DNA from 3 places in the Paenibacillus sp. FSL F4-0236 genome. Region 3 is predicted to be linked to each of the others. Evidence: a T-box and tRNA genes for the amino acid it is inferred to sense, from the RefSeq annotation. Region 3 holds a T-box; the other regions hold tRNA genes.
What was found. The T-box of region 3 lies ahead of metG (methionine--tRNA ligase). A T-box ahead of a tRNA ligase gene usually reads a tRNA of that ligase, here a tRNA-Met.
Positions count from the first base shown of each region.

Region 1 (10,704 bases), 4.2 Mb from region 3:
TAACGGTCCTAAGGTAGCGAAATTCCTTGTCAGGTAAATTCTGACCCGCACGAATGGCGTAACGACTTGGGCGCTGTCTCAACGAGAGATCCGGTGAAATTTTAATACCTGTGAAGATGCAGGTTACCCGCGACAAGACGGAAAGACCCCATGGAGCTTTACTGCAGCTTGATATTGAATTTGGGTACGATCTGTACAGGATAGGTGGGAGCCGTAGAAATCGGAGCGCAAGCTTCGGTGGAGGCGCCGTTGGGATACCACCCTGATCGTATCTAGGTTCTAACCTAGTACCCTTACCGGGTACGGGGACCGTGTCAGGCGGGCAGTTTGACTGGGGCGGTCGCCTCCTAAAGAGTAACGGAGGCGTTCCAAGGTTCCCTCAGAATGGTTGGAAATCATTCGAAGAGTGCAAAGGCATAAGGGAGCTTGACTGCGAGACCTACAAGTCGAGCAGGGACGAAAGTCGGACTTAGTGATCCGGTGGTACCGCATGGAAGGGCCATCGCTCAACGGATAAAAGCTACCCTGGGGATAACAGGCTTATCTCCCCCAAGAGTCCACATCGACGGGGAGGTTTGGCACCTCGATGTCGGCTCATCGCATCCTGGGGCTGAAGTAGGTCCCAAGGGTTGGGCTGTTCGCCCATTAAAGCGGTACGCGAGCTGGGTTCAGAACGTCGTGAGACAGTTCGGTCCCTATCTGTCGTGGGCGCAGGAAATTTGAGAGGAGCTGTCCTTAGTACGAGAGGACCGGGATGGACGTACCGCTGGTGCACCAGTTGTTCCGCCAGGAGCATGGCTGGGTAGCTACGTACGGACGGGATAAGCGCTGAAAGCATCTAAGCGTGAAGCCCCCCTCAAGATGAGATTTCCCAATTAGTAAGACCCCTTGAAGACGACGAGGTAGATAGGTTGGAGGTGGAAGTGCAGTAATGCATGGAGCTGACCAATACTAATCGGTCGAGGGCTTATCCTATACTTAGAACGCAAATTCAATTCGGATTCAGTTTTCAGGGAGTCAAATTCCTGTTTGGATTGCTGTGGTACTGATATCGTTTGGAGAGATACCCAAGTGGCTATAAGGGGACCCTCTGCTAAGGGGTTAGACTGCGTAAGCGGTGCGTGGGTTCGAATCCCACTCTCTCCGCCATTTTCAATCCATAGCATTTCTAATTATTGTGGCGGTGTAGCTCAGCTGGCTAGAGCGTACGGTTCATACCCGTGAGGTCGGGGGTTCGATCCCCTTCGCCGCTACCATAATACCTGGAGGCTTAGCTCAGCTGGGAGAGCATCTGCCTTACAAGCAGAGGGTCGGGGGTTCGATCCCCTCAGCCTCCACCATTATTACTTTTTTAGAATTACTTTTTACACCGTGCCGGTGTAGCTCAACTGGTAGAGCAACTGACTTGTAATCAGTAGGTTGGGGGTTCAAGTCCTCTCGCCGGCACCATTATTATCAATGCGGAACCGTGGTGTAGTTGGCCTAACATGCCTGCCTGTCACGCAGGAGATCGCGAGTTCGAATCTCGTCGGTTCCGCCATTTTTTTCCACAAGACTAGGGTGGGAAGTTTAATGCTACCACTTTATTTTTATGTCAATTTAATATGGCTCGATAGCTCAGTCGGTAGAGCAGAGGACTGAAAATCCTCGTGTCGGCGGTTCGAATCCGTCTCGAGCCACTTTTCCCTGGGGGATTAGCGAAGTGGCCAAACGCATCAGACTGTAAATCTGCTCACGTACGTGTTCGGTGGTTCGAATCCATCATCCCCCACCATTTATGAGCCATTAGCTCAGTTGGTAGAGCACCTGACTTTTAATCAGGGTGTCGAAGGTTCGAGTCCTTCATGGCTCATCCCAAACAGAAAGTCATCACCTTATGGTGGTGGCTTTTTTTGTGTTTTATGGTTGTATTATAGTAGCGCGCTACTGTAGCGATTAACATAATATAAGAGAATATGCTAAAATAGGCGAAAAGAGCAAAAGTGGTGGAGCATGGTGACTATGGATAGTGAGACATTGCGGAAAAAATTAGAGCAGCTCACCGGAAAGAGAACCGGAATCAAGCAGTTAGGGAGGCAGCATTCAGCTTCTCTTTTTAGCATGGGATTAGAAGGACAGGATCAGCTGGTAATCCATGAGGGTCATCTCTGGGCACCTTTGTATGAGAGTGACGGACGTATAACCGCTGTCTGGGTAGAAATGGAGGGGCTCACCTCTCTGGAAGTACAACTGGTCAACTATGCAGTTCGAAATTTTGCTATTGCACTTAAAGCTACAGGGCTTAGAGAAGAAGGTGAAGTGGAGGCGCGGCAGCTTGGCGCTTGGTTGAACACGGAGCTAGAGCAAGAGAAAAATGACACTGAAATTCCCGATGAGATCACCCTAAAGGGACGTCTGTTCGGAGATATGATTCCATTCCTCCTAAGTAGTGAGATTGCCCATAGTCCACAGATCTCTTATCGTTCACTGATGAAATTACTGCGTAGCTATTTTGAGAACGAAATTCTGCTCATTCCCCTTCAAGAGAAGGAATGGTTAATTTTAGCTCGTAAAGAATTACTTACGGGCGGGGATGATAAGGATGATGAAGAAGAGAGTGTAGATGATCTTCTAGCACAGACTAGTATGGGGTTACATGAGCTGATAGCTAGTGAATGGGTAGGGGTATTCCATTTGGCAGTAGCTCCGGCTATAGTCCCTGTTAAGGGATTGACTGGATCTGTAGCTTTGCTCAGGGAGACGATTGTACTTGGTCGTATTTTTCAAGTAGGAGAGTATATTCATTTACCTTGGGAACTGCATTTGGAACGTCTGGTTAACAGCATTCCTGATGTACGCCGCAAACAGTTGCTTGGACAAATTGGTGACTACTCCTCTGTACTATCAGATAAAGAAATGCTGCTGACTTTGGAGACTTTTTTTGAGATGGACTGTAATGTAAGTGAAACCGCCAAGAAGTTGTATATCCATCGTAATACGCTGCTTTATCGTCTGGATAAGATAAAACAAGAGACCGGAGCAGATGTACGAAGCTTTGGGGACGCTGCTATTGTTAAGCTTACTATGCTTTTGTATAAAGTGACGAAAAGGAAATAGGTTTTTTGTGAACCTTACAAATAGCCATAGTGTCCCGACTGGGGTAATATAAATGTACAAGGAAACAGAATTTTTATATTAACTAATTAATAATTAACTCGAGGGGGAAATACAATGGCAGGCGTACGTTTAGAGCATATTTTCAAAAAATACCCGGGTTCAGATAAAGCAACAGTAATCGATATCAATCTTGATATTAAAGATAAGGAATTTCTAGTATTGGTTGGACCTTCCGGTTGCGGTAAATCCACAACTTTGCGTATGATCGCTGGTTTGGAAGAAATCTCCGAAGGTAAAATGTACATTGGCGATCGTGTAGTTAATGACGTTGCACCTAAAGACCGCGATATCGCGATGGTATTCCAATCCTACGCCCTGTATCCGCATATGAGCGTATACCAAAACATGGCTTTCGGTTTGAAACTTCGTAAAGTGAAGAAGGATGAAATCGACAAGAAAGTTCGCGAAGCTGCTAAAATTCTTGATATCGAGCATTTGCTAGATCGTAAACCAAAAGCGCTTTCCGGTGGTCAACGCCAACGTGTCGCTTTGGGACGCGCTATCGTACGTGATCCACAAGTCTTCTTGATGGATGAGCCTCTTTCCAACTTGGATGCTAAACTTCGTGGTCAAATGCGTGCTGAAATCACTAAACTGGTTAAGCGCCTTGAAACTACTTGTATCTACGTAACGCATGACCAAACAGAAGCTATGACAATGGGTGATCGTATCGTAGTTATGTATGATGGTATCATTCAACAAGCAGCTTCCCCTGAAGAGTTGTACAATGAACCTACAAACTTGTTCGTAGCTGGATTTATCGGATCCCCTACAATGAACTTTATCAATGGTACTTTGTCCGAAGTGAGCGGTTCTATCCGTTTCCGTGCTGAGAACCTTGATGTTGAAGTACCAGGCGGAAAAGCTCAAATCATCCGCAACAAAGGTTACATCGGTAAAGAAGTAATCATGGGTGTTCGTCCAGAAGATATCCATGAAGAGCCAGTATTCTTGGAAGCTTCCCCGAACACAATCTTCACTTCATTGGTTGATGTTACTGAAAACCTTGGTCACGAAATGCTCCTTTACTTGAGCGGCCTTGGTAAATCTACTGTAATCGCTCGTGTAGATGGACGTTCCACTACTCGCGAAGGCAGCAAGCCTAAATTGGCTATTGATATGAACAAAATTCACTTCTTTGATAAAGAATCCGAAGCTAACATTTTGTTGGGATAAGATTGTAAAGATCTTTTCTCTCTTGATAAAGCCACCCGAAAGGGTGGCTTTATTGTTTAGATGGCCCCTGTTTGGTTAGGCGCTAAGATTGCATTCATAAGCGTTATCAATTAAGATAGCAGGAGAATTACCTCCGGAATGTAAAGAGATCGCTGCCAACCGGACGCAGTAAGCGGACAAATACCGCAGGTGACGAAAGGACGAAATTACATGGCTAAGAAAGTAAAAGTATCTGAATTGGTACAGCATTTTCAATTAGAGGTTATTTCCGGCCAGGAAGGTCTAAAGAGACCCATTACGGTCGATGACCTGAATCGCCCTGGACTAGAGATTGCTGGTTATTTTGAATATTATCCAGAAGAACGTGTTCAATTGCTAGGCAAAACAGAACTCGCTTTTTTCTCCATGCTGCCCGAAGCTGAGCGGAAAAGTCGACTTCGTGGAATTTGTAATGATAACACACCTTGTATTGTAATTACACGTGGTTTGGAAGTGCCTCAGGAGTTAATTGACATAAGTAATGAAAAGGCTCTTCCTGTGCTTCGCAGCTCGATGGCTACGACTATTTTCTCCAGCCGTTTGACGAGCTTCCTAGAAGGGAAATTAGCCCCTACGGCGACTATTCATGGCGTACTTTGTGATGTATATGGTGTAGGTATGCTAATTACGGGTAGTAGTGGGATTGGTAAAAGTGAAACAGCCCTTGAGCTTGTAAAACGCGGTCATCGATTGATTGCTGATGATGCCGTAGAGATCCGTCAGACTTCAGATAACCAGCTGCATGGTACAGCCCCTGAGTTAATCCGTCATTTACTGGAGATCCGTGGAGTAGGTATCATTAATGTAATGACACTTTTTGGTGCGGGTGCCATTCGTAATCATAAACGGATTACACTTGTTGTTAGATTGGAAGCTTGGCAGCAAGACAAGCAGTATGATCGACTTGGACTTGATGAGGAAACGACACGGATTATTGACACAGATGTTCCGCTTGTAACGATTCCCGTACGCCCAGGACGTAACCTTGCAGTTATTATAGAGGTTGCAGCGATGAACTATCGCCTGAAACAAATGGGCTTTAATGCAGCCCTGCAGTTCACGAATAAGCTAACTGCGACCATATCTGAAGATATGGATGATCTCGATTAGGAGTGTGAGAGAATGTTCCCATTAGCACTAAATCCTATTGTCTTCTCAATTGGATCACTGCAAGTACACTGGTACGGATTAATACTAGGTTTCGGTGCACTCGCGGGGTTATTTCTTGCGATCCGCGAGGGCAAACGGTTTGGTATACCACAAGAATTCTTTATGGATATGCTGCTGCTAGGTGTGCCTTCGGCCATTATTGGGGCACGGATTTACTTTGTAGCGTTTAAATGGGAGGATTATAAGGATAATTTAATAGATGTCTTTAAGATCTGGAATGGTGGCATCGCCATTTACGGTGCGTTAATTGGAGCCATTATTTGCGGAATTATTTATTTCCGCTATAAAGGCTACCCCTTCTGGCGTATCGTTGATATTTGTGCACCTGGACTACTTGCGGGTCAAATGATTGGACGCTGGGGAAACTTTGTCAACCAAGAGGCATACGGCAGCGTGGTTGAAGAGTCTTTTTTACGGGATAAACTGCATTTACCTGACTTCATCGTGAACCAAATGTACATAGGGGATGCTTTTCATCATCCGACCTTCTTATATGAATCTCTTTGGAGCTTACTGGGTATCGCGCTACTCATGGTCCTTCGTCGCCAGAAGTTTGTGCGTGCCGGTGAGATCTTCATGTCTTACTTTATATGGTATTCCATCGGTCGTTTCTTCATTGAAGCCATACGTACGGACAGCTTGGCCTTTAATGGAAGTGCAGGTTTGGCATCCTTTATGAACGGATTGTGGAAACCGATGGAATGGTTAGGCTTTGAGCAAGGATACTTGGACCCAAGCTATGGAAATATTCGTATTTCTCAGCTGCTTGCTCTACTGATCATCGTCGCAGCTGTACTGCTTATCATTATTCGTAGGGTCACTGGAGAGCCTAAAGCACATTATTCTGATCCTATCGTATGTACTAAACCGATCAAAGCAGATACTATAGTGCCTGAAAGCGCAGTAAATACACCGCAGAAAGCTCGTCACGGGGCTCAACCTGAGCAAGGACAGCCTGCGGATGGAGATAAGAAGGAGCAGTAAAGCTTATGATAGAATGCGTTCTTTTTGATCTAGATGGAACGATTGTCGATACGAATGAGCTAATTATTAGTTCGTTTATGTACGCGCTGAAGGACAATGGTCTAGCTCCACTCACTAGGGAAGAGATTATTCCGCATATGGGCACAACCCTTCAGCAACAGATGAGAGTCTTCTCTGGACTTGAGGATGTAAGTGGTGCGCTTGAGAAATCCTACCGTTCTTATAATTATGAACATCACGATGAGTTAGTACGTCCCTTTCCTCAAGTGAATGAGACAATGGAAGAGCTCTTACGTCGTGGAATTAAAATGGGGATTGTGACCACAAAAATTCGTCCAACAACGATTAAGTCACTTGAGATGTTTGATTTGCTAAAGTACATGGATACGATTGTGACGGTGAACGATGTTACTGAACCAAAGCCACATCCAGAGCCTGTTCTGACAGCAGTCAATAACCTTGGCGTTGATCCTCGTAAAACTCTTATGGTGGGTGACAGTACGGTTGATATTCAGTCAGCAAAAGCTGCTGGTGTATATGCGGCTGGAGTATCGTGGTCTTTAAAAGGCGAAGAGACTCTCCGCAAGTATGATCCCGACTATATCATCCATAACATGAAGGATATTATAGAAATTGTGGAGCGAGGAACGAGTGAATCGTGAGAAACGTAACCCGATATCCTGTAGAAGGTCATAACTCACTTTGGTACATTTACCGTACGGTCAGCCCGTGGAAGGGTGTCCGCAACTTTATTTTTATTCAGATTGCCCGTTATTGCCCGATTCTACCGTTAAAGAACTGGATCTATCGTCGGATTCTCGGGATGAAGGTAGGCAAGCATACTTCCTTCGGTCTGATGGCGATGGTGGATGTATTTTTTCCGGAAAAAATAACGGTGGGTGAGAACTCTATTATCGGTTATAACACGACGATTCTGGCGCATGAGTATTTAATCAAGGAGTATCGCCTGGGAGAAGTAGTGATTGGTGAAAATGTATTGATTGGCGCGAATACAACGATTCTTCCCGGTGTAACCATCGGTGATTGGGCAGTTGTTGCCGCAGGATCAGTAGTACACAAGAATGTGGCGGCTGGCTCTTTTGTAGGAGGCAATCCACTGCGAGAGCTACGTCCAGCTTCATCGGAAGATTCTTCGGAACAAGTGTAAAAGATGCTTCGTAAACCCTGCAGTTTCATATTGCGTTTTTTTAGCGCAGGATCTGCAGGGTTTCTTGCGTCTTGGAGAAGCATATTAAGAAAACTTTAAGATCTTCTTAAGTTTTTTATTCGGATGTAGGCGGTATAATTAACCTTAGTAATCACGTAAATCCCACGCTAGGCATTCAGCGTCAAATATCAGAATGTAAATTCAGCAAGTGCAGACTTCCTGGTATGTTCAGTTTCCACATTCCGCTTAGCGTCTCTATGAACAACCATCATAGTAGAGAAGAGGAATTTAATATGAATACTGTGAGACAGGAAAGGCTGCCCCAGCTGGATATTTTCAGAGCTCTAGCTATATTAGGTGTACTGCATGTGCATGCCTCATCTTTTGCTGCTGGAGAGCAGGCACTGCATTCACCTTATTATTACTGGCTGAACTGGATTAACATTTTCTTTAAATTCGGTACGCCCTCATTTATTTTCCTTAGCAGCTTCGTATTGTTTTATAATTATTATGGTCGTCCTGTGACACGTAGCTTGATCATTAATTTCTACCGTCGGCGATTAAAGTATATCTTACTGCCTTATTTGCTAGCTTCTATGGGCTATTATGCACTAACTCTATATGTGAACGGACGATTGATGCAGAGCCTTGGAGATAACTTGTTAAGCTTTTCTAGAGCGTTATTCTCGGGTTCCGCATATGCGCATTTGTATTTTGTCTTTATTAGCATTCAGTTTTATTTGCTTTTTCCAGTGCTGCTTAAGCTACTGCAGAGTTCCCGCTTCTTAATGAAATGGGCGATACCGGTGGGTTTGGCGCTTCAGTGGGGTTTTATTTTTTGGAATAAGTACGAACTGCACATTGTTGAAAAAGGGAGCTTGGCGATCTCCTACCTGGCCTATTATATGATGGGTGCTTATCTCGCCATTCACTTTGAGAAGGTGAAGCTGTGGCTGATAAAGCCATGGAGTGAGCTGGCTGCCAAGCAAAAGAGATGGACTGCCTTATTAGTGAGCTTGTGGTTAATTGCAGCCTTTATCCATGTGCAGCTATGGTATGTAGCCCGCCATTTTGGGGTGTGGACGGATTCGCTGTGGTACGAGCTGTTATGGAATGTTCATACGATGTTATCGGCATTGGTTCTGTTGTACGCTACATTTTTGCTTTATCGAAAGGCCCCTCGTGTGATCGTTGCTTTCTTGACTCGTTTAGGTGAGTTGTCATTTGCAATTTATTTGATTCATCCGCTATTGCTGGCGATATATCGCAGGTTCCGATATCATATTCCCCTCGAATCGCTAACTTATGTTTTCTTCATCTATGGAGGACTTGTAGTTGCACTGGGAGGAAGCTGGTTCATGGTGCAGTTTGCTTTTCGCCGAATTCCTAAGTCATGGATCTTCTTGGGAAGTGTTCCTCGGTCTCTAGAGTCTAGTTCCAAGGTAAGGTCAGGACATGCCTCGGAGGAGATGAGGAAGGTTAATACTTGATTTGGCATCATTTTGATGCGGAGCTTAACAGGAGGAAAGATAATGAGACAAAAAGAAAGAATTCCGCAGCTGGATATTTTTCGAGCGATTGCTATTTTTGCAGTGCTAGCTATTCATGCTACTTCGCGAACGTTGGCGGAGACACTAGGTACAAACATGTTTCATCCGTTCTTATTTATTAATAAATTCAGCCAGTTCGCTGTACCTTCATTCATATTTTTGAGTGGGTTCGTGCTGTTCTATAACTATATTGATCGTCCTCTGGGCGGAAAGACGCTGGGGAAGTTCTACAGTAGAAGGCTGCTTTATATTATCGTGCCTTATGTACTATTTTCACTGTTGTATTTTGCATTAAAAATGACGGCGGGACATACATGGAGTTTACCTCCAGGGGAGATGGCTTCTAAGCTTTGGAAGTATTTGTGGACAGGAACAGCATACACGCATTTGTATTATATTATTATCATTATTCAGTTCTACGTATTGTTTCCGCTCATTCTGTGGTGTCTGCAAAAGGTTCGTCGTCTGGCGGCTTGGGCACCGCTAATCGGATTGGCTCTACAATGGGGTTTTGTGCTGCTGAATAAATACATGACTAATAACGGGTATTGGCAGTTGTCCAAGGGCAGTCTGGCAATCACTTATTTCTCGTATTTCTTGCTGGGTGCTGGGATTGCAGTATATTATCCTTCTTTGAAAAAATGGCTGGTACCTTCACGTGAAGGCTGGCGCGCCGGTAAAGGTCCGGTATGGATTACGTTGTGGTTGTTGTGGATCGTAGCTGGGGTTGTTCATGTGGAGCTATGGTTTAACAACTATACGAAGAAAACAGTCATCAATAGTTTATGGTATGAGGGATTCTCTAACCTTCATGCGCTACTCTCTTGTGTGGTGTTGTTACAAGTCTCCTTCTTATTGTACGGAGCGGGCCGAAGCTTGATTACAAGACTGTTGTTATCTGCCGGAGCTTGCTCTTTCGGAATCTATTTACTGCATCCGTTACTGCTATTTTTCTATAGAAAATTACCGTTTCACGGGGGTTCTCTTGCATATACCGCAGCGATTGCTGGGGGTTGGCTCTTTGCGTTGTTAGGTTCATGGGTGGTAGTGGCCTTTGCCTTCCGATATATTAAATCGGCTTGGATCATCTTCGGCTCGGGTCCACAGAAAGCAAAAGCAGAATCTAAAAGTGCATAGTCTATTGCAAGGAAATATAAAAGCGTCGGTTTTCCCACATATGTGGGCAGGCCGACGCTTTTTATTTTTGCCTTATTCTCCAGCTTGTTCCCGCTGAAATTCTGCAATGGCTTGATACTGGCTTTCGAGACTACGGTAGACAGAAATATAGATCGGCAGCAGCTGCTTGTATATTTTGGTATGTTCATCCAATGGATCATGTTTATAGGTTGAACCAATCATGTCAAACACCACATCAAAGGAATCTACACGACCCGTAGCATAAAGGCCAAGTACAACCGCACCGAGGCAGGAGCTCTCGATACTCTCCGGAATGACAACCTC
Region 1 covers NZ_JBBOBK010000001.1:5,994,533-6,005,236, reverse strand. Annotated here, with positions in the region: rRNA gene NSQ29_RS26745 (23S ribosomal RNA) at 1-975, shown strand, start outside; tRNA gene NSQ29_RS26740 (tRNA-Ser) at 1,058-1,149, shown strand; tRNA gene NSQ29_RS26735 (tRNA-Met) at 1,180-1,256, shown strand; tRNA gene NSQ29_RS26730 (tRNA-Val) at 1,265-1,340, shown strand; tRNA gene NSQ29_RS26725 (tRNA-Thr) at 1,374-1,449, shown strand; tRNA gene NSQ29_RS26720 (tRNA-Asp) at 1,463-1,540, shown strand; tRNA gene NSQ29_RS26715 (tRNA-Phe) at 1,607-1,679, shown strand; tRNA gene NSQ29_RS26710 (tRNA-Tyr) at 1,689-1,774, shown strand; tRNA gene NSQ29_RS26705 (tRNA-Lys) at 1,780-1,852, shown strand; gene NSQ29_RS26700 (PucR family transcriptional regulator) at 2,002-3,096, shown strand; gene NSQ29_RS26695 (ABC transporter ATP-binding protein) at 3,211-4,332, shown strand; gene hprK (HPr(Ser) kinase/phosphatase) at 4,543-5,481, shown strand; gene lgt (prolipoprotein diacylglyceryl transferase) at 5,494-6,525, shown strand; gene ppaX (pyrophosphatase PpaX) at 6,531-7,187, shown strand; gene NSQ29_RS26675 (acyltransferase) at 7,184-7,693, shown strand; gene NSQ29_RS26670 (acyltransferase) at 7,987-9,183, shown strand; gene NSQ29_RS26665 (acyltransferase) at 9,226-10,380, shown strand; gene gntK (gluconokinase) at 10,453-10,704, opposite strand, start outside.
Region 1: it has a tRNA-Met gene. The T-box ahead of metG (methionine--tRNA ligase) is inferred to sense a tRNA for this amino acid. The anticodon was not compared.

Region 2 (10,704 bases), 1.3 Mb from region 3:
AGAAAATAAACCAGAAGCTAAAGCGGAAACTAAACCTGCACCTAAATCATCGCCAAATATCTCGCCTTTGTACAATTCTGCACCACACCCATCGATGAACATGGCCCCTATTAATACTCAAAATGCTGCACCTAATGCTGCGCCGAATATGCAAATGGGAGTTGCTCCTGTGCAAGAAATTGAAATGCAGAGCCTATTTGTTCAGATTACAGTTCCAAATCAAGAGCCTGTAGCTCATCATGAGGCAGCAAAAGCTGAGATAAAGCCAGTGGCTTGCAAAGAGGAAAAGGCAGATGCTTGTGACAACATGGGATATCCAGGACTAGGAGGAAATCCTTATCTCTATGATTCTTATCAAAATAGCCCAAATATGAACATGAATTGGGCACCAAGTTATGTTCAACCGGCGTCATATGGACCTGAATGCATGTCTCCATACTACTTTTCAGAAAATATGTATTCACCTAACATGAGTCCAGAACAATGGAATCCGAATGCTGCGCCTAATGTGAGTCCAGAACAATGGAATCCGAATGCTGCGCCTAATGTGAGCCCAGAACAATGGAATCCGAATGCTTGGCCTAACATGAGTCCAGAACAATGGAATCCGAATGCTGCGTCTAACATGAGTCCAGAACAATGGAATCCGAACGCTTGGCCTAATATGAGTCCGGAACAATGGAATCCGAATGCTGCACCTAACGTGAGTCCAGAACAATGGAATCCAAATGCTGCGCCTAACGTGAGTCCAGAACAATGGAATCCAAATGCTGCACCTAACAATATGGAGGCTAATGTTTCAGGGATGAACCCGATGTATGGGATGTCACCGAACCTTCCTTGGCCAACTACTTGTGGGTGTGGGGGAATGCATGTTCAACCCTATTCATATGAAATGCCCGTATATAATACCTATCCTGCATATGGAAACCCAAATGCATTCTCTGCTTATGGAGCGGGAACACCTAATCAGGGAATAGTTCCAGCATCTCCTCTTGGAGCTTTTGGCGGGCCGATAATGTCGAGTATTCCGTCTAATCCGCAGTATCCAGGTATTGGTAATTATTCACAGCATAATCGGGTTCCGGAAATCCAAGATCCTGAAACGTTTGTACAGGACACTCCCGAAGTTGCTAGAACAGTGAGTGAGGAATCTACTTCTGGTGCTTCTCTCAAGAGCAAGGGAACTGCAACGAAGGAAACGGCATCAAAAGCAAAGACCTCGAGTCAAAGCAGCAATAAGAAAAACAAAACAGCTGTGAAGTCTCAACGTTCAAATGCTGGTGGTCGTACAGAGAGCTCAAAGAAACGCAGAAATCCGTGGATTTCTAATTAATACAGTTCTGAACTAACATCCAATCTCTATTTAACGTGTAGGTTCTGATTATTAGAATCTGCACGTTTTTTATGAGAAGATGGGAACGAGAAGTAGGACTGAGGCGAAAGTACTTATTTATGTTTTTTTGAATTTAGGGGTTGTTTTTAGAGTGGGTTATATGTTACATTATAAATCCAGTCGCAAAGAGGAGATATAAACTTTCGGTTGGTGAATGTTAATCCGGATGAAATTACAAAAGACTTTGAAAAAAAGTGTTGCAATTCATCGGAAAACATGATATATTATAAAAGTTGCTGCTGAGACATTAAACGGCGCCAACGAGAACTTGATCTTTGAAAACTGAACAACGAGTGAGTGGGAAATCACGAAAGTGATATCCAAAATTAGAGAATTAATTTTCTCGTCAGATGTTTCAAAATGAGCATATCGCTCTTTTCAATACTAATTGGAGAGTTTGATCCTGGCTCAGGACGAACGCTGGCGGCGTGCCTAATACATGCAAGTCGAGCGGAGTTACTTTGAAAGCTTGCTTTCAAAGTAACTTAGCGGCGGACGGGTGAGTAACACGTAGGCAACCTGCCCCTTAGACTGGGATAACTACCGGAAACGGTAGCTAATACCGGATAATTTCTTTTTTCTCCTGAAGGAAGAATGAAAGACGGAGCAATCTGTCACTGAGGGATGGGCCTGCGGCGCATTAGCTAGTTGGTGGGGTAACGGCCCACCAAGGCGACGATGCGTAGCCGACCTGAGAGGGTGAACGGCCACACTGGGACTGAGACACGGCCCAGACTCCTACGGGAGGCAGCAGTAGGGAATCTTCCGCAATGGACGAAAGTCTGACGGAGCAACGCCGCGTGAGTGATGAAGGTTTTCGGATCGTAAAGCTCTGTTGCCAGGGAAGAACGTCCGGTAGAGTAACTGCTATCGGAGTGACGGTACCTGAGAAGAAAGCCCCGGCTAACTACGTGCCAGCAGCCGCGGTAATACGTAGGGGGCAAGCGTTGTCCGGAATTATTGGGCGTAAAGCGCGCGCAGGCGGTCATTTAAGTCTGGTGTTTAAACCTTGGGCTCAACCTGAGGTCGCACTGGAAACTGGGTGACTTGAGTACAGAAGAGGAAAGTGGAATTCCACGTGTAGCGGTGAAATGCGTAGATATGTGGAGGAACACCAGTGGCGAAGGCGACTTTCTGGGCTGTAACTGACGCTGAGGCGCGAAAGCGTGGGGAGCAAACAGGATTAGATACCCTGGTAGTCCACGCCGTAAACGATGAGTGCTAGGTGTTAGGGGTTTCGATACCCTTGGTGCCGAAGTTAACACAGTAAGCACTCCGCCTGGGGAGTACGGTCGCAAGACTGAAACTCAAAGGAATTGACGGGGACCCGCACAAGCAGTGGAGTATGTGGTTTAATTCGAAGCAACGCGAAGAACCTTACCAGGTCTTGACATCCCTCTGAATCCACTAGAGATAGTGGCGGCCTTCGGGACAGAGGAGACAGGTGGTGCATGGTTGTCGTCAGCTCGTGTCGTGAGATGTTGGGTTAAGTCCCGCAACGAGCGCAACCCTTAACTTTAGTTGCCAGCAGGTAAGGCTGGGCACTCTAGAGTGACTGCCGGTGACAAACCGGAGGAAGGTGGGGATGACGTCAAATCATCATGCCCCTTATGACCTGGGCTACACACGTACTACAATGGCCGGTACAACGGGAAGCGAAGCCGCGAGGTGAAGCCAATCCCATCAAAGCCGGTCTCAGTTCGGATTGCAGGCTGCAACTCGCCTGCATGAAGTCGGAATTGCTAGTAATCGCGGATCAGCATGCCGCGGTGAATACGTTCCCGGGTCTTGTACACACCGCCCGTCACACCACGAGAGTTTACAACACCCGAAGTCGGTGGGGTAACCCGCAAGGGAGCCAGCCGCCGAAGGTGGGGTAGATGATTGGGGTGAAGTCGTAACAAGGTAGCCGTATCGGAAGGTGCGGCTGGATCACCTCCTTTCTATGGAGAATCGTCTTCTGCAATGAAGACATTCAAATCGGAAGTTAAACTTCCACAACTCACTCGTTGCTCAGTTTTGAGAGTTTAAGCTCTCAGTAAGACTTGATCCTTGAAAACTGGATACCGAAACGAATTTGCGTTTTAGAACATCTTTTAGCAACTTGTGCAAACAAGTAAATGTTATTAGTGAGATTTTTCTTAGGAAAAATCGAGGTTAAGCTAATAAGAGCACACGGAGGATGCCTAGGCGCCAGGAGCCGACGAAGGACGTGGCGAACAACGAAACTGCCTCGGGGAGCTGTAAGCAAGCTTTGATCCGGGGGTGTCCGAATGGGGAAACCCAGCTGTGGTAATTCGCAGTTACTCATCTCTGAACACATAGGAGATGTAGAGGCAGACCAGGGGAACTGAAACATCTAAGTACCCTGAGGAAGAGAAAACAATAGTGATTCCGTCAGTAGCGGCGAGCGAACGCGGAACAGCCTAAACCTAAGAGCTTGCTCTTAGGGGTTGTGGGACGTCTCACATGGAGTTACAAAGGAATATGGTAGGTGAAGAGGTCTGGAAAGGCCCGCGATAGAGGTAAAAGCCCTGTAGCCTAAACTGTGTTCTCTCCGAGACGGATCCCGAGTAGTGCGGGGCACGTGAAACCCCGTATGAATCCAGCAGGACCATCTGCTAAGGCTAAATACTACCTGGCGACCGATAGTGAAACAGTACCGTGAGGGAAAGGTGAAAAGCACCCCGGAAGGGGAGTGAAATAGAACCTGAAACCGTGTGCTTACAAAAAGTCAGAGCCCTATTAATGGGTGATGGCGTGCCTTTTGTAGAATGAACCGGCGAGTTACGTTTAACATGCAAGGTTAAGTCGAGAAGACGGAGCCGCAGCGAAAGCGAGTCTGAATAGGGCGATTTAGTATGTGGACGTAGACCCGAAACCGTGTGATCTACCCCTGTCCAGGGTGAAGGTGCGGTAACACGCACTGGAGGCCCGAACCCACGCATGTTGAAAAATGCGGGGATGAGGTGGGGGTAGCGGAGAAATTCCAATCGAACTCGGAGATAGCTGGTTCTCCCCGAAATAGCTTTAGGGCTAGCCTCGGTATAAGAGTAGTGGAGGTAGAGCACTGATTGGGTGCGGGGTCCGCAAGGATTACCAAGCTCAGTCAAACTCCGAATGCCATATACTTATTGCCGGGAGTCAGACAGTGAGTGCTAAGATCCATTGTCAAAAGGGAAACAGCCCAGACCATCAGCTAAGGTCCCCAAGTGTGTGTTAAGTGGGAAAGGATGTGGAGTTGCACAGACAACCAGGATGTTGGCTTAGAAGCAGCCACCATTGAAAGAGTGCGTAATAGCTCACTGGTCGAGTGACTCTGCGCCGAAAATGTAACGGGGCTAAACACACCACCGAAGCTATGGCTAGATACGTATGTATCTGGGGTAGGGGAGCGTTGTATGTGGGTTGAAGGTGTACCGTAAGGAGCGCTGGACAGCATACAAGTGAGAATGCCGGTATGAGTAACGAAAAGATCAGTGAGAATCTGATCCGCCGAAAGCCCAAGGTTTCCTGAGGAAGGCTCGTCCGCTCAGGGTAAGTCGGGACCTAAGGCGAGGCCGAAAGGCGTAGTCGAAGGACAACAGTTTGAAATTACTGTACCACCGTAATCCGCTATGAGCGATGGGGTGACGCAGGAGGGTAGTGACGCGGACTGATGGATATGTCCGTCTAAGCAGTGAGGCTGATGTGTAGGCAAATCCGCACATCGTTAAGGCTGGGCTGTGATGGGGAGCGAAAATTACAGTAGCGAAGGTCATGATCTCACACTGCCAAGAAAAGCCTCTAGCCAGGAGAAGGTGCCCGTACCGCAAACCGACACAGGTAGGCGAGAAGAGAATTCTAAGGCGCGCGGAAGAACTCTCGTTAAGGAACTCGGCAAAATGACCCCGTAACTTCGGGAGAAGGGGTGCCCCGGTAGTGTGAATAGCACGAGGGGGCCGCAGTGAAAAGGCCCAAGCGACTGTTTAGCAAAAACACAGGTCTGTGCGAAGCCGCAAGGCGAAGTATACGGGCTGACGCCTGCCCGGTGCTGGAAGGTTAAGGGGAGTGGTTAGGGGTAACCCGAAGCTATGAACCGAAGCCCCAGTAAACGGCGGCCGTAACTATAACGGTCCTAAGGTAGCGAAATTCCTTGTCAGGTAAATTCTGACCCGCACGAATGGCGTAACGACTTGGGCGCTGTCTCAACGAGAGATCCGGTGAAATTTTAATACCTGTGAAGATGCAGGTTACCCGCGACAAGACGGAAAGACCCCATGGAGCTTTACTGCAGCTTGATATTGAATTTGGGTACGATCTGTACAGGATAGGTGGGAGCCGTAGAAATCGGAGCGCAAGCTTCGGTGGAGGCGCCGTTGGGATACCACCCTGATCGTATCTAGGTTCTAACCTAGTACCCTTACCGGGTACGGGGACCGTGTCAGGCGGGCAGTTTGACTGGGGCGGTCGCCTCCTAAAGAGTAACGGAGGCGTTCCAAGGTTCCCTCAGAATGGTTGGAAATCATTCGAAGAGTGCAAAGGCATAAGGGAGCTTGACTGCGAGACCTACAAGTCGAGCAGGGACGAAAGTCGGACTTAGTGATCCGGTGGTACCGCATGGAAGGGCCATCGCTCAACGGATAAAAGCTACCCTGGGGATAACAGGCTTATCTCCCCCAAGAGTCCACATCGACGGGGAGGTTTGGCACCTCGATGTCGGCTCATCGCATCCTGGGGCTGAAGTAGGTCCCAAGGGTTGGGCTGTTCGCCCATTAAAGCGGTACGCGAGCTGGGTTCAGAACGTCGTGAGACAGTTCGGTCCCTATCTGTCGTGGGCGCAGGAAATTTGAGAGGAGCTGTCCTTAGTACGAGAGGACCGGGATGGACGTACCGCTGGTGCACCAGTTGTTCCGCCAGGAGCATGGCTGGGTAGCTACGTACGGACGGGATAAGCGCTGAAAGCATCTAAGCGTGAAGCCCCCCTCAAGATGAGATTTCCCAATTAGTAAGACCCCTTGAAGACGACGAGGTAGATAGGTTGGAGGTGGAAGTGCAGTAATGCATGGAGCTGACCAATACTAATCGGTCGAGGGCTTATCCTAAAAATACCCCAAAAAGTGAAGAAAAGGCTGTGAAGCTAATTCCGAGTACTTTCCGGGGGCCCCGTAAGAAGGGCAAACGCAAATTCAATTCGGATTCAGTTTTCAGGAATCAAGTTCTAAACCATATGGTCCTAGTGGCTGTATGTTGATGAATTTGTTTTCAGCATTTGGCGATGCTGAGACCTGAATAATGCATTTGTACCGCAAATGCCCGTTTGGTGGCGATAGCGGAGGGGTTCCACGCGTACCCATCCCGAACACGACCGTTAAGCCCTCCAGCGCCGATGGTACTTGGACCGAAGGGTCCTGGGAGAGTAGGACGTTGCCAAGCACGCAAGACCACTGTTGAGTAATCGACAGTGGTCTTTTTGTTGTGCCTTGTAGAGTGAATTTGCTTGTAAGGGTTTTTATGATAAAGTGGTTTAATAGAGTCACTAATAGATTATTCATGGGGGATAAAGATCTTGATTATATGGATCAATGGAGCTTTTGGTGCGGGGAAGACAGAAACTGCATATGAATTACATCGCAGACTTCCTGATTCTTTTGTATACGATCCAGAGAATGCAGGGTATTACATAAGAGCAAACATTCCCGATGTGATGACAAAAAGTGATTTTCAGGACTATTATCTTTGGCGTGAAATTAACCACTCCATGTTAAAATACATAGCTAGCGAATATAGGGGAACGATTATCGTACCTATGACCATAGTCAACCCAGAATATTGGATGGACATTGCTGGTAATCTAATAAATGAGGGATTAGAGGTTCATCATTTTACTTTGTGTGCCTCACGAGAGACGCTGCTCAAGAGATTGGGTGGTAGAGGTGAACGGAATGACTCATGGGCCGTTCAACAGATCGACAGATGCCTCACAGGGCTTAATAAGGACGTATTTAAAGACCATTTAGACACAAATAACCTGACTACTCTAGGAGTCGTAAAGATGATAGCTAGTAAGCTTGATATCACTTTAACGCCTATTATAGAAGAAAAGTGAAAATATATTAATTTAGGTATTGCTATACTTCGAAATACATGATATAATCTTTTTTGTTGTCAAAACATTTTGTTTTCAATACGGCCCGTTGGTCAAGGGGTTAAGACACCTCCCTTTCACGGAGGTAACATGGGTTCGAATCCCATACGGGTCACCAATTTCTTTAAAACGTAATTGTTCTTCTGAAATAAAATGTTGCATTACAGGTTGGATTGTGTTATGATAATTGAGTTGCTTCTTTACATGGAGGCTTAGCTCAGCTGGGAGAGCATCTGCCTTACAAGCAGAGGGTCGGGGGTTCGATCCCCTCAGCCTCCACCATGAAGCTTTCTTATGGTAATGAATAGCTAAATATTTTTAATGACGCGGGGTGGAGCAGCCCGGTAGCTCGTCGGGCTCATAACCCGAAGGCCGCAGGTTCAAATCCTGCCCCCGCAACCAATTTTCATCAAGCAATTATATCTTTTGGAACCGTGGTGTAGTTGGCCTAACATGCCTGCCTGTCACGCAGGAGATCGCGAGTTCGAATCTCGTCGGTTCCGCCATTTTTCTTGCTTCATGAGCCATTAGCTCAGTTGGTAGAGCACCTGACTTTTAATCAGGGTGTCGAAGGTTCGAGTCCTTCATGGCTCACTTCTTAAGTGAGTCGGACACTAATACATATCGTGTGCGGACGTGGCTCAGCGGTAGAGCATCGCCTTGCCAAGGCGAGGGTCGCGGGTTCGATTCCCGTCGTCCGCTCCATATAAATTTTGCGCCCTTAGCTCAGCTGGATAGAGCGTTTGACTACGAATCAAAAGGCCGGGAGTTCGAATCTCTCAGGGCGCGCCATATTTTAACTTCATACTTTGCCGGCGTGGCGGAATGGCAGACGCGCTCGACTCAAAATCGAGAGGGAAACCGTGGAGGTTCGAGTCCTCTCGCCGGTATCAATTAGCAAGCGAAGCTCTTATGCGTTAAGCTAAGGGCTTTTGCTTTTCAAGTATAGTAAGGTAAATCATTATATTGTGGACTCTTAGCTCAGTTGGTAGAGCAGTAGACTCTTAATCTATTTGTCCAGGGTTCGAGCCCCTGAGAGTCCATCCTTAAAAGAAACGGCAGAGATGCCGTTTCTTTTTTTATAAGAGTTACACGGTTTCAATTATAGTCACAAAAAAAAGCCACAAAGTACGATATTAGCGTACTTCGTGGCTTTTGATATTTATGGAAGGATATTACCCGCAGCGCGGTAAATTTCATACCATTCTGGTCTGGTGAGTGTAATATCGGATGCTTTGGCAATATCCCGCAATCGCTGCGTATTGGTTGTACCTACAACAGGCTGCATATTTGCCGGATGTCTTAGAATCCAGGCAATGGCAATAGCGGTATTGGTAACCTCTTTTTCAGCTGCTAAGCGGTTAATGACCTCGTTCAATTCAGGGAACTTGTCGTTGTCCAAGAATACACCTTCAAAGAACCCATATTGGAAAGGTGACCATGGCTGAATGGTCATGTCGTGTAGACGGCTGTACTCTAAGATCCCGCCATCATGAACAACCGAACCGGAGTTAGTCATATTCACATTGAAGCCGGTATCAAACATACCCGTAAACATAATGCTCAATTGCAGCTGGTTGAACAGCAGCGGTTGCTTTACATTTTTCTTAAGTAGCTCGATTTGTAACGGGTTCTGGTTGCTGACACCAAAATGCTTGACCAATCCCTTGCTCTCCAGAATGTCAAAAGCCTCAGCCACTTCTTCCGGCTCGAACAGCGTGTCAGGACGGTGAAGCAAGAGCACATCGATATAATCGGTCTTCAAGCGTTTAAGGCTACCCTCTACGGATTGTAGGATATGCTCTTTGGAAAAATCAAAATAGCCCTTGCGGATTCCGCATTTGGTTTGGATCAGCATTTTATCACGCATACCAGGATTGTTCTGAAGTACCCCTGCGAATACCTCTTCAGCTTTGCCGTCCGCATAAATGTCGGCATGATCAAAGAAGTCTATTCCGAGCTCCAACGCACTATGTACATGTGTATCAGCCTCTTTTGCAGACAAATCCGCAATCCGCATACAGCCCAGCGAAATTTGGGATACGTCAAGTACACCATTCGCTACACTAATTTTCTTAACCATGAGTGATTCACTCCTTAGAATGTAAGTTAGAACTTGCAGTATTCTATCAAACCATATCACAAAGTGGGAGGCTAAGCCAATATGCCCTACGACGTATAGGTAGGTTGTAAGCAAAGTACAAAAAAGAGGCCGCCACATCAGTAGACTTCACTACTTTTGCAGACAACCTCTTTGTTTATACATCCAGAATTAGCATATGGATGTATTCAGAATCATTTTAATACATATTCGGAATGTCGACATTAGGATCAATATCTGCTTCGTAGTCTACGCCATCTGTTCTAAAGCCAAACAGATTGAAGAAATCTTGGCGGTAGCCTTCAAGATCAGCCAGCTCACCTGCATTATCAGTTGTCAGCTCGTCCCAACGTTTCATAACCTCTGTCTGGACATCCTCACGCATTTCCCAGTCGTCAATGCGGATCAAGCAGCTTCCGTCAGCAGTAGCCTTGCCTTCACCGTATAGGTGCTCAGAGAACAAGCGATACATTTGTTCAATACAGTTCTCGTGCAGGCCTTTTTCCTTCATCACTTCATAAAGTGCAGAGATATAAAGGGGTACTACAGGAATAGCTGAGCTGGACTGAGTTACGAGCGCCTTATTAACGGATACAAAGGCACGTCCGCCTTTTGATGAAAGAAGGTCATTCATTTGGATCGCAGTCTGTTCCAGATCGTGCTTGGCTTGGCCAATTGTTCCGTCCCGATAGATAGGGTGAGTGATTTCAGGCCCGATGTAGGAGTAAGCAACGGTAGTAGCACCATCTGCAAGGACATCAGCTGCTTGAAGCTGATCGATCCACATTCTCCAGTCTTCGCCGCCCATTACAGCGATGGTCTGACGTACTTCCTCTTCATTAGCAGGCTCAATGGTGGTCATGGATACTTCGCCTGTGTGGAAGTTCAAAGTTTTATTCGAATAAGCTGTTCCCACTGGTTTAATAACGGAGGAGAAGGTTTCTCCTGTTACCGGATGGGTACGACGAGGTGAAGCGACACTATAAATAACTAAATCGATGGTGCCGTATTCAGCTTTAATCAATGCAATGGTCTTCTCTTTAATCGCATCAGAGAAGGCATCGCCAACTATGCTGTGTG
Region 2 covers NZ_JBBOBK010000001.1:558,150-568,853, forward strand. Annotated here, with positions in the region: gene NSQ29_RS02570 (LysM peptidoglycan-binding domain-containing protein) at 1-1,336, shown strand, start outside; rRNA gene NSQ29_RS02575 (16S ribosomal RNA) at 1,782-3,339, shown strand; rRNA gene NSQ29_RS02580 (23S ribosomal RNA) at 3,552-6,480, shown strand; rRNA gene rrf (5S ribosomal RNA) at 6,695-6,811, shown strand; gene NSQ29_RS02590 (AAA family ATPase) at 6,945-7,484, shown strand; tRNA gene NSQ29_RS02595 (tRNA-Glu) at 7,567-7,641, shown strand; tRNA gene NSQ29_RS02600 (tRNA-Val) at 7,730-7,805, shown strand; tRNA gene NSQ29_RS02605 (tRNA-Met) at 7,849-7,925, shown strand; tRNA gene NSQ29_RS02610 (tRNA-Asp) at 7,952-8,029, shown strand; tRNA gene NSQ29_RS02615 (tRNA-Lys) at 8,045-8,117, shown strand; tRNA gene NSQ29_RS02620 (tRNA-Gly) at 8,154-8,228, shown strand; tRNA gene NSQ29_RS02625 (tRNA-Arg) at 8,239-8,315, shown strand; tRNA gene NSQ29_RS02630 (tRNA-Leu) at 8,335-8,413, shown strand; tRNA gene NSQ29_RS02635 (tRNA-Lys) at 8,494-8,566, shown strand; gene NSQ29_RS02640 (aldo/keto reductase) at 8,686-9,606, opposite strand; gene fabV (enoyl-ACP reductase FabV) at 9,824-10,704, opposite strand, start outside.
Region 2: it has a tRNA-Met gene. The T-box ahead of metG (methionine--tRNA ligase) is inferred to sense a tRNA for this amino acid. The anticodon was not compared.

Region 3 (10,704 bases):
GAGAAGAACAGGATGTTGTCCTTGCTACGTTAAAGATGCCTAGAGCAGCTAGTGAAGGAATGGGTGCTCCACGAGAGTTGACCATCGAATATATATTTAAGAAGCACACTGCTACCGTAGAATGTAAGCTTCAATGGTTCCATAAGGATGCATATCGCCTCCCAGAAGCAGCATGGATGAGCTTCAATCCGATCGTCAATAATCCAAATCAATGGAAGCTTGATAAAATCGGACAACTCACTTCCCCACTAGACGTTGTTAAAGGGGGAAATCGCAATCTGCATGCGGTAGATCAGGGCATGTATTATGCGGCAGCGGACGGTCAAGTGGATATCACGACATTAGATGCCGCGCTCGTATCTCCTGGAGAACCACGGCTTGTGCAATTTGATCATACATTTGCTTCACTTACTGGAGGAATGCATGTCAATTTACACAACAATGTCTGGGGTACAAATTTCCAGGCTTGGTACGAAGAAGATGCGTTATTCCGCTTCAAGCTGAAATTCCAATCTCATCTTTAATCATAAAATACCTGAGAGGAGCTTTACAATGAACACCCACAAACCATGGAAAATTTACGTCATTCAACATTCCCATACGGATGTTGGCTATACAGAACGTCAAGAGAAAATCCGGCAGTATCATGTCAATTACATTCGGCAAGCGTTACAAATTGTACGTGACATCGAAAGCGGTGCTCGCCTAGATTGGAAGGGCTACAAATGGGTATGCGAAACGTTCTGGCCTGTTGAATCCTTCCTCTTAAAAGCGACACCAACAGAAAAAGAAGAATTCGCGCAAGCGGTACAAAAAGGCTATATCGGTCTATCTGGAACCTATCTCAATTTCGGCGAGCAATTAAATCAAGAGATGCTCTCCGTCATGATTCAACGGATTACTGACTATGGTCAATCGATTCAATTCCCCGTACGTTCTGCTATGACTGCAGACATCACTGGCTTTGGTTGGGGATATAGTCAAGTCTTGGCCGATGCTGGTATCGAGAATTTAATAACCTGTATTCATACACATCACTCCATGTTTCCATTATGGAAGAAACAAATTCCATTCTGGTGGGAAACACCAAAAGGTGATCGAATTCTAACGTGGAGTGGCGAGCATTATATGTTCGGAAATGACCTCGGCTTGATTCCTGGTATAGGAGGTTCCTATACGATTCGTGATGAGCATGACGTGCGAAAAGGCGTGTCCTTGGAAGTCGCTGAAGCGCGGTTTGATCGATATTTAGAGCAATTAGTTGAAGATGGCTATACCTTCCCGTTAGTACCTGTCATGGTATCTGGGCTCCCTACAGATAATGGCTCACCGAATGCCGCATTAATGGATTTTGTAAACCATTGGAATGCGTTGCATGGTGATCGGATCTTGATTCAACCAGCGACACTGGATGATTTCTTTACAGATTTAAGAGCATATGCGAACGAGCATCCGGATGAGATCGAGACCTTTCGAGGAGATTGGCCGGATTGGTGGACAGATGGCTCAGCTACTACTCCGATGCATGTTCAGATCTTCCGAGAGGCGCAACGCGTGTACACGAAAGTGAAGCAAATAGATCCTACCCGTGAGATTGTTGACCAAGTACGGCTTGAGGCGATTGAATACGAGTTGGCTTTATTTGCTGAACATACATGGGGATACCATTCCTCTGTGACAGAACCTTGGAACCCATTCGTACAAGAGCTGGGCTGTCGTAAAGAAGCTTATGCCGCAAATGCGAGTTCACTTGCCCATACCGCATTATACGATATCCTTGAGGCACAAGGAGATGCACTATTAGGACCAGATCGTCCTATGAAATTTGAATTGTATAACCCAAGTGAATTTATACAAACCGATTATGCCCAGTTAATTATGGAGGGCTGGTACATTACAGAGCTGAAAAATGGCTTTGAAGTGATCGATGAAGTGACTGGAACCGTCTACGAAGCTCAAATGGTGACGGGACACCGCGGGGTCGTCATTACAATTCCAGTAACTTTGCAGCCTAATCAAAAGGTACAATTGACGATTAAGGCAATCGAAGAGCATCCGCCCGTAACAGCATATCGAACAGATTATGTTGGATCCGATCGCATGCTGGATATTATTCCTCCGGTTCCACCGAAGCTACATGTGACGCCTAAATTTATCGAGTCACCTTTCGTTCGAATCGAATGGGAACCCGGGGCAGGGATTACGAAGTGGTTTGACAAGAGCAGTCAACAAGATTTACTGCGGTCTGATCGTAATCACAATGCATTCTCCCCTGTCTACAACGTAACAGAAGCACCTAATGAATTTGGCATGTATGATGTACGCCGTAAGATGGGACGTAATCGTAGAGGCGCTGATGCAATAACCTCTGTCGGAGCATTAGTTGATGTCAATATCGTTGAAAAGGGTGCACTTTATGGAAAAGTTCAATTGACCTATCGCGTGAATGGTTGCAGTCACTATTCCTTACTCGTCACCGTATACGGTGATCGCGCACGTGCTGATGTAGCCGTACGCATGCATAAGGAAAGTGTATGGGATCCAGAAAATGTGTACATTTCACTTCCGTTTGGGAGTGCTTCCGCTGCTGGGCAAGATGCGCTGTGGATAGAAAAGACAGGCGCAGCCTTACGTCCACGAATTGATCAATTGCCTGGATCCTTAGCAGATTTCTATTGTGTCGATGAAGGTGTAGCTTTTGTCCGTGACACACGTGGTGTTGCCATTGCGATGCCAGATACACCTCTCATCCAACTCGGCTCCTTAGACTATGAGGATCGACTATTGAGCGGACACCCTGGACTCGCGCATGATCCAGCCCATCTCTATTCATGGCCCATGAATAATTATTGGGAAACGAACTTTAAGGCGACACTAGGTGGATTCTATGAATTCCGTTACTACATCGCTTGGGGGGATGAGCTTAATACGTCAGAAGTAGCATTAGAGGCTTGTAAGAGTATGAACGCGGGTATCCTTGCATGGAGAACAAGTAAGTAAGAGAATAATCATATTATCAGTTAGACGAATCACAAAGTCTTCCTCGAGAAGTACGGATTGAATAAGATTTGGAAGCATTTTAGACTTTCATATGAGGTCGCCTCTTTCTGTTACAGAGTCATTTGATGGTACAAATGATTCCACAAAAAAAGGCGTCCTTTTTGCTATGCTGTGATGTAATTTATTGGTTAATCAGCAGGGATGTTTTTAAAGGGTTAAAGATCCTGCCCGGAGCTTGTCTTAACCATTCCTATTTATTGACTTTTTGTTGTTCTAATCTTTGCTCTTCTTCTTTAATTTGACTTATATCAATTCGTTCAAACAACAATTGCAAATCAGTTACCTGTTGATAAGGGGGAACCGAGCGGGGCTTCCAATTCGGTAGTTCAAGCGATAGGAATCCCCTGATCTTCTCACAAGAAAACGGTAGAAACGGATGCAGCAAATTCGCCAAATTAGCTATAATCTGCACGCATGTATATATTGTAGAACCACAGGACTCCTGATCTTCTTTTACCTGAATCCAAGGTTTTTGCCGATCAAAATACTGATTTGCCTTACGTACATAAAAGAAAATATACTCGAGCGCATCCTTCAAATCTCCCGCTTCAATTAGGCGTCCTGACTCCAGATACAAGAGGTCAATGTTGTCGCTCCACCCCTTATCTAACTTTCCACTTGGCACGATCCCTTCATAAAACTTCTCTACAAAAGCCAATGAGCGATTCACAAAGTTACCAAATGCTCCAAGCAGCTCACCATTATGACTATAAATAAACTCTCTCCAGGAAAAATCCGTATCCCGCTTCTCAGGCCCGTTGGCAATTAAGAAATAACGAATAGAGTCAGGATGATACCGCTCTAGAATATCAGGTACCCAGACTGCCCAATTACGGCTAGTGGAGAACTTCTGCCCTTCAAGGGTTAAATATTCGCTGGATATAATCCGATCCGGTAAATGTAGTTCTCTTGCTCCTAATAAGACGGCTGGCCATATCAGGGTGTGAAAAGGAATATTATCTTTACCATGGACATAATAAGCGGTGATGTCCTCTTGTTCCTCTGACCAAAAATCCTCCCAGCTCCGCCCAGACTGTGCAGCCCACTGCTTACTGGCTGATAAATAACCACTTACCGCCTCAATCCAAACATAAATCTTCTTGTCTTCAAATCCAGCTATAGGAACATCTACACCCCAAGATAAGTCTCTTGTTACCGCGCGGTCCTGCAGTTCTTCTTTTAAATAACGTTTGGTCAGTTTTATAGCGTTTTCTCTCCAAAATTGTGCTTCCTCTACATATTCCGTTAATTCAGATTGAAATTTAGATAAGCTAAGATAAAAATGTTCTGTCGGTCGTTCTGACGGTGTATTCCCACATAATTTACAGACTCTGTCCAATAAATCGGCAGGGTCTAGAATCGTAGAACAATAATCGCATTGATCTCCACGCGCCCGCTGGCCACATACTGGACAAGTCCCTTCCACGTATCTGTCTGGCAAAAAGCGCTGATCCACCTCACAGTAACATTGCGCAATGGTTTTTTTATATAAATGACCATTCTCTAGTAGCTTCGCAAACAACTCTTGCACAACCTTATGATGCTGCTGTTGATCCGTTCGAGTATAAAGATCATAACTAAATCCCAGCTGTTCAAAACACTGCAGAAACTCTTCGTGGTATCGACTGGCAAAAGCTTCGGGTGTGATCCCTTCATTAGCAGCCTGAACCGCTACAGGTGTGCCATGACAATCGCTGCCTGACACATATAAAACGTTATCCCCCTTGCTGCGAAAATAGCGTGCCAGCACATCCCCAGGCAACACACTTGATAATCTTCCAAGATGTAAAGATCCATTCGCATACGGCCAAGCACCACCAATAAACACATTACTCATTAACCTTCTCCTCCTTTTTTTAGACAACAAAAAAACTCCCATCCACAAAGGACGAGAGTTCTACTCACGTGTTACCACCTAATTTTATAAATGCCTCATGACATTTACCTCTTCAGGTACGACGTTAATAAACGTTTATACCCTAGCACTATAACGGATGCAGGTTCCGGCGCAGCCTACAACCCAAAAGGTTTCGATGCGCAGCTCTGAGACCATATTCCCAAGGTTTTTCTTTACTCCTTTTCAGCGACCGGAGCTCTCTGTAGAAAGAATTGCCGTGGTACTCTTTCTCTTCTTTGCCTTTAAATATTCAAGTTACTGGAAATGATACTTAATTTTCTGTTTATTGTCAATGTGAAACATCAAGCTCACTGTAACTTTTTCAATTAATTTTCGTCTTTTATATAAATAAGTTACAAGGAGGAGGTCCTTCAATGAAAAAAGTAAACTTGCTTATACTCTCTGTTCTTTTACTAGCAGGGGTATGGGGTTGTTCCGATAATAAGGTTAATTCTGTTCCCAAAAGTGAACCCTATACTTCCGAAAAAGCCATCAGTAGAGGGGATATTGTTTCTTTTGAAAAAGTGTACAACCTCGATAAATTCGAGCAATTTATAACTAATCTCTCCAGCAAAAAAGCAGACAATATACGAGTTACAAGTTACACAGATGAGGGCGATCCCATATTTAAGGATTTGAAGTTTGATGGCAATGTAATTAGTTATAGCTACGATACTTCTAATGATGCATTCGGTGGAAGTAACACAGGAGTTAGAACCGATACCTGCTCCGAAGTGACGAGTAAAAAAAATACACAAGGTGAAATAATCTATTCGATCAGCGGTTGCACAAATAATGACTCTGAAATCGATTACTACCTTTTCCGCACAAAAAAAGCCACCCAATCGTAATACGATAGGATGGCTTTTCTAATATCTATTTCATGATTTTGCAAATATCATTGGTGAATTGAACAGGATCACTAACCTGTAGACCTTCGATCAACAGTGCTTGGTTGTACAGCAGGTTCGTGTATAAACCGAGCTTCTCTTTATCGTTCTCAGCTGCTGCTTTCAAAGACTGGAAGACTTCGTGATGGATGTTGATTTCGAGTACCTTATCCGCTTGAACCTCTTGCCCATTCGGCATCGATTTCAGGATTTTTTCCATCTCGATTGTCAGTTCACCTTCAGCAGAGAGGCATACCGGATGAGTCTTCAAACGTTTGGAAGCTTTAACATTCTTCACTTTGCCGGACAAGATGTCCTTCATCGCTTCAAAAAGCTCCTTGTTTTCGTTCTCTTCCGCTTCCGTTGGCTTGTCCGCTTCGTCTGCTTCGATACCCAGATCACCACTGGATACGGATTTAAATTCTTTTTCTTTATAAGACATGATCATCTTGATCGCAAATTCATCAATATCATCAGTGAAGTAGAGAATTTCATACCCTTTATCCGATACAAGCTCGGTTTGTGGGAGCTTTTCGATTCTGTCGATCGACTCTCCGGATGCATAGTAGATGTACTTCTGATCTTCTGGCATTCTTGATACATATTCGTCCAGTGTTACCAGCTTCTTCTCCTTGGAGGAGTAGAACATCAGCAAATCTTGAAGTGTATCTTTGTGCATTCCATAATCGTTATACACACCAAACTTAAGCTGTCTGCCAAAAGCGTTATAGAACTGCTCGTATTTCTCTCTTTCATCCTTCAGCAAGCTTTGCAGTTGACTCTTCACTTTATTCTTAATGTTCTTAGCGATCAGAGTCAGCTGACGGTCATGCTGGAGCATTTCTCTGGAGATGTTCAGCGAAAGATCCTCTGAATCTACCATACCTTTTACAAAGCTAAAATAGTCAGGCAGCAGATCCGCACATTTGTTCATGATCAATACACCATTGGAATAGAGCTCAAGACCTTTTTCATATTCCTTTGTGTAATAATCAAATGGTGTATTTTCTGGGATAAACAAGATCGCATTATACACTACAGCACCATCTGCACTGATATGAATATGTTTAAGCGGCTTATCGAAGCCGTAACGTTTCTCTGCATAGAAGTTATCGTAATCTTCTGTAGTCAGCTCGTTTTTGTTCTTCCGCCAGATTGGCACCATACTGTTCACGGTTTGTTCTTGAACAACTTCCTCGAACTCGTTCTCTGTGCCTTCTTTTGGCTTCTGCTCCTTCACGTCCATTTTAATTGGGAAACGAATGAAGTCAGAATATTTTTTAATGATGGATTTCAGGCGATACTCTTCCAAATATTCATCGTATTGATCTTCTTCGGTATTCTCTTTAATCTTCAAAATCACTTCAGTACCTACAGAATCCTTCTCGACAGGCTCGATAGTATAGCCATCAGCACCCTTAGACTCCCATTTAAAGGCCTCGTCGCTACCAAGCGCCTTACTGATCACAATTACGTCATCTGCTACCATAAACGCAGCATAGAAGCCAACACCGAACTGTCCGATGATATTGTGACCATCTTTGGCTTCGTTCTCTTTCTTAAATGCAAGAGATCCGCTCTTCGCGATTGTTCCTAAGTTATTCTCTAGCTCTTCTTGCGTCATCCCGATACCTGTATCGGAGATCGTCAAAGTTCTGTTCGCCTTATCGGCAGTCACTTTAATATAATAATCTTCTTTATTGAAGACCAGGCTTTCATCAGCTAATGCTTTGTAATAGATCTTATCAATTGCATCACTTGCATTGGAAATCAACTCGCGAAGAAAAATTTCCCGTTGTGTATAAATGGAGTTAATCATCATTTCCAGCAATCTTTTCGATTCGGCTTTAAACTCTTTTTTGGCCATGAATAAGTAGATCTCCTTTCAAAATAACATCTTGTCCAACATTTCGTGATTAGCACTCTTGTTAGATGAGTGCTAATTCTTCTTTTTATATAACATAAACTGATTTTGAATGTCAATATTTACAGCGATTTTCTTTAAAGAATGCTATCTTTTGCATACAAATTTAAGATTCTATTGATCACTAATGACCCACTTGCGCGTAGGCTGATTCTATGTTTTAAATAGACTAGATGCATAAATCCCAAATAAAGGGTTATCATTATCAGACCTAGGAGGAATTCGAATGAATAAACAAGCGCAGTCCATTGTAAATTCTTCAGCAACAAGTCCCATTAAGAATTTGATTGGCAGTGTATTTATCCCCGTACACGATATTGAAAAAGCCCGTAGCTGGTATTGCCAAGTCCTAGGACTCCAGGAAGCAAATCATCCGATTATGAACGGTCATTTATGCCCGTTAACTATGCAAGGAAGCACTGGGATCATTCTGGACACCATGCCCATGTGGGGAGGTTTAGAGCCTGAAGGGGCTCCTCCAATTACAACACCTGCTCTTATGCTTATAACCGATGATTTGCAAGCCTCTTTCAACTATATGAAGGAGCTCGGTGTAGAGATAGTAAACGAAATTCAAGATCAACAATGGTTTGTGGTGAAAGACCCTGATTGGAATAAACTAATGATTTGCAAGTAACATTTGCGTTAGAAATTGCAATGGCTGAGACTTCCACTTCTTAGGATGCATCAAAAGCTGAAGATCAAAATGAATTTCTTGATGTGCGAATGGCAGCTCAGCCAAGTTCCCCCGCTCAATTTCTTCCTCTGCAACAATTTTAGGTAATAATGCAATCCCTAAACCATTCATAACACATCGTTTGATCGCTTCTAGATTCGAAAGCTCAAAACCTATGCGGAATATAATCCCGTGCTCTTTTAACAAATTCTCGAACAGACTCCGGTAAATACAGCTCTCTTCAGAAACAATTAATTCGCAGTTATTTAGATCCTGTAGCGTTACTGTATCCATCTGGGCAAGGGGATGGTTAATGGGGGCTATCAACACGAGTGGTTCATCTCTAATGATCGTACGATCAAGTAAAGAATCCGTAGTGGTACGATCGAGCATCAAACCAATGTCTACTTCCCCATCTTTTATTTTGGCCAAGAGGTTAGCTTCCTGCATCGTTTGTAGATGGATATCAAGTTTCGGAAATTTCGTCCTCAACTGCTGTAAGTAGGGTGGTAAGTAGAAAGCAGCTAATGAATCAATTGTACCAATCGTTAGCGTACCTCCAATTTGCTGGGCGATGGTTTCTTTAGAACGATCATACAGATCCAAAATCTCCACGAATAGCTTCAACAACTCTTCTCCAGGCGGGGTAAGACGCAGCTGTCGACCATGCCTTTCTATCAATGGCACTCCGTATTCCTTCTCTATTTTCTGTATTTGCATCGTAACACTCGACTGCGCGTAACCTAGCTCTTCAGCAGCCCGTGTAAAGCTCTGACGTTTAGCTACCTCGCGGAATGTTCGTAAATAGGTTAAATCCATAACCTCACCCTAACATCAATATTTTTGATGATACACATCATTTATTATAGCTAACGACGATGCAACATTCCATGGTAAAGTGTATGTAGAGGAATTAAAATATTTTGGAGGCCGATAATTTATGCTTACAGAACAACAGATTTATGGAATTTATGTCCCCGTGGTCACCCCGTTCAATGCTGCTGGTGAAGTCGATCTGGATTCGTATCAGCGTTATGTAAAGAACATTATTAACAACAGCATACAAGGTCTGGTCGTTAATGGAACCACCGGTGAATCGCCAACTGTAACCGTAAATGAAATGCAGCTTCTAGTAAACACTTCTCGTGAGCTTTTACAATCAACATCTATCCCCTTAGTAGTCGGTACAGGAACCAATGACACAGCTTCTACGGTAGCACGCACAGAGATCGCAGCTAACCTTGGTGCGGATTGCGCACTAGTAGTCGTCCCTTATTATAGTCGTCCATCGCAAGAGGGCATCATTGCCCATTTCCGCAAAGCAGCAGAAGTAGGTATTCCGATCATGGCTTATGACATTCCAAGTCGTACTGGTACTGCTATGACCCTAGACACTGCACGCACAATCCTAGAAATGAATAATGTTGTCGGATTAAAAGACTGCTCAGGTAGCACCAAAATGGTTACTGAGCTAGTTCGTACAGGTAGCAAACCTGTGCTTGGCGGCGACGATTCACTCTTTTATGAAATGCTTAGCTCCGGGGCAGCTGGTGGTATGCTTGCTACTGCGAACGTTTATCCAGCAGAATGTATCCGTATATACGAAGCCTTCAAATCGGGTCAATTCGACTTGGCAAAAGAAAACTTTGAACAACTACTGCCGATCATCCGTCTCTTGTTCAAGGAATCGAACCCCGCTCCAATTAAATGGATGCTTAGCCAGAATGGCCTAATCAATTCGGATACGCTTCGCCTCCCAATGACTTCCATCAGCACAGCGCTTCAGCAAGAGCTTAGTTCTTATGTTCAGGACAATGCAATTGAAGCGACTGCATAAGAGAAAAGATAACAGCCGTTATACAGTGAGGAACTGTTTAGCGGCTATTTTTTTTGTGAATTTAAATTCTCTGTAACTAATGTTCTGATATTATCTATTCTTCCCCCTCTTCATCATAAGTTCACTAATACACCCTTCAGAGACATCTCCTGCCATATTTCCAAATGCGATGGCTAGATAATCAGGATAGTTTTTCCTGCCGAACATCTCACTTAAATCTTCTTGTTCGGTGAAAATAAAGTATTAGACTGGAGTTGTTGATTTAACGGGGGTTTTGAATTGGAGATTACTCAGTTTTTTAAAAATTAGTTTTAGACTGATTCATTAAAAGAAGCAGCGGCAGAACAAGACTTGATAAATAAAGTCTTAGACTGACGCTGTTATTGAACTAACGTTCCCCGTTAGTTTAATTGATTACCT
Region 3 covers NZ_JBBOBK010000001.1:1,831,539-1,842,242, reverse strand. Annotated here, with positions in the region: gene NSQ29_RS08425 (DUF5054 domain-containing protein) at 1-524, shown strand, start outside; gene NSQ29_RS08420 (glycoside hydrolase family 38 N-terminal domain-containing protein) at 553-3,000, shown strand; gene metG (methionine--tRNA ligase) at 3,251-4,897, opposite strand; T-box leader at 4,942-5,203, opposite strand; gene NSQ29_RS08410 (DUF4362 domain-containing protein) at 5,332-5,808, shown strand; gene htpG (molecular chaperone HtpG) at 5,834-7,714, opposite strand; gene NSQ29_RS08400 (VOC family protein) at 7,998-8,408, shown strand; gene NSQ29_RS08395 (LysR family transcriptional regulator) at 8,391-9,266, opposite strand; gene dapA (4-hydroxy-tetrahydrodipicolinate synthase) at 9,388-10,284, shown strand; gene NSQ29_RS08385 (DUF6678 family protein) at 10,686-10,704, opposite strand, start outside.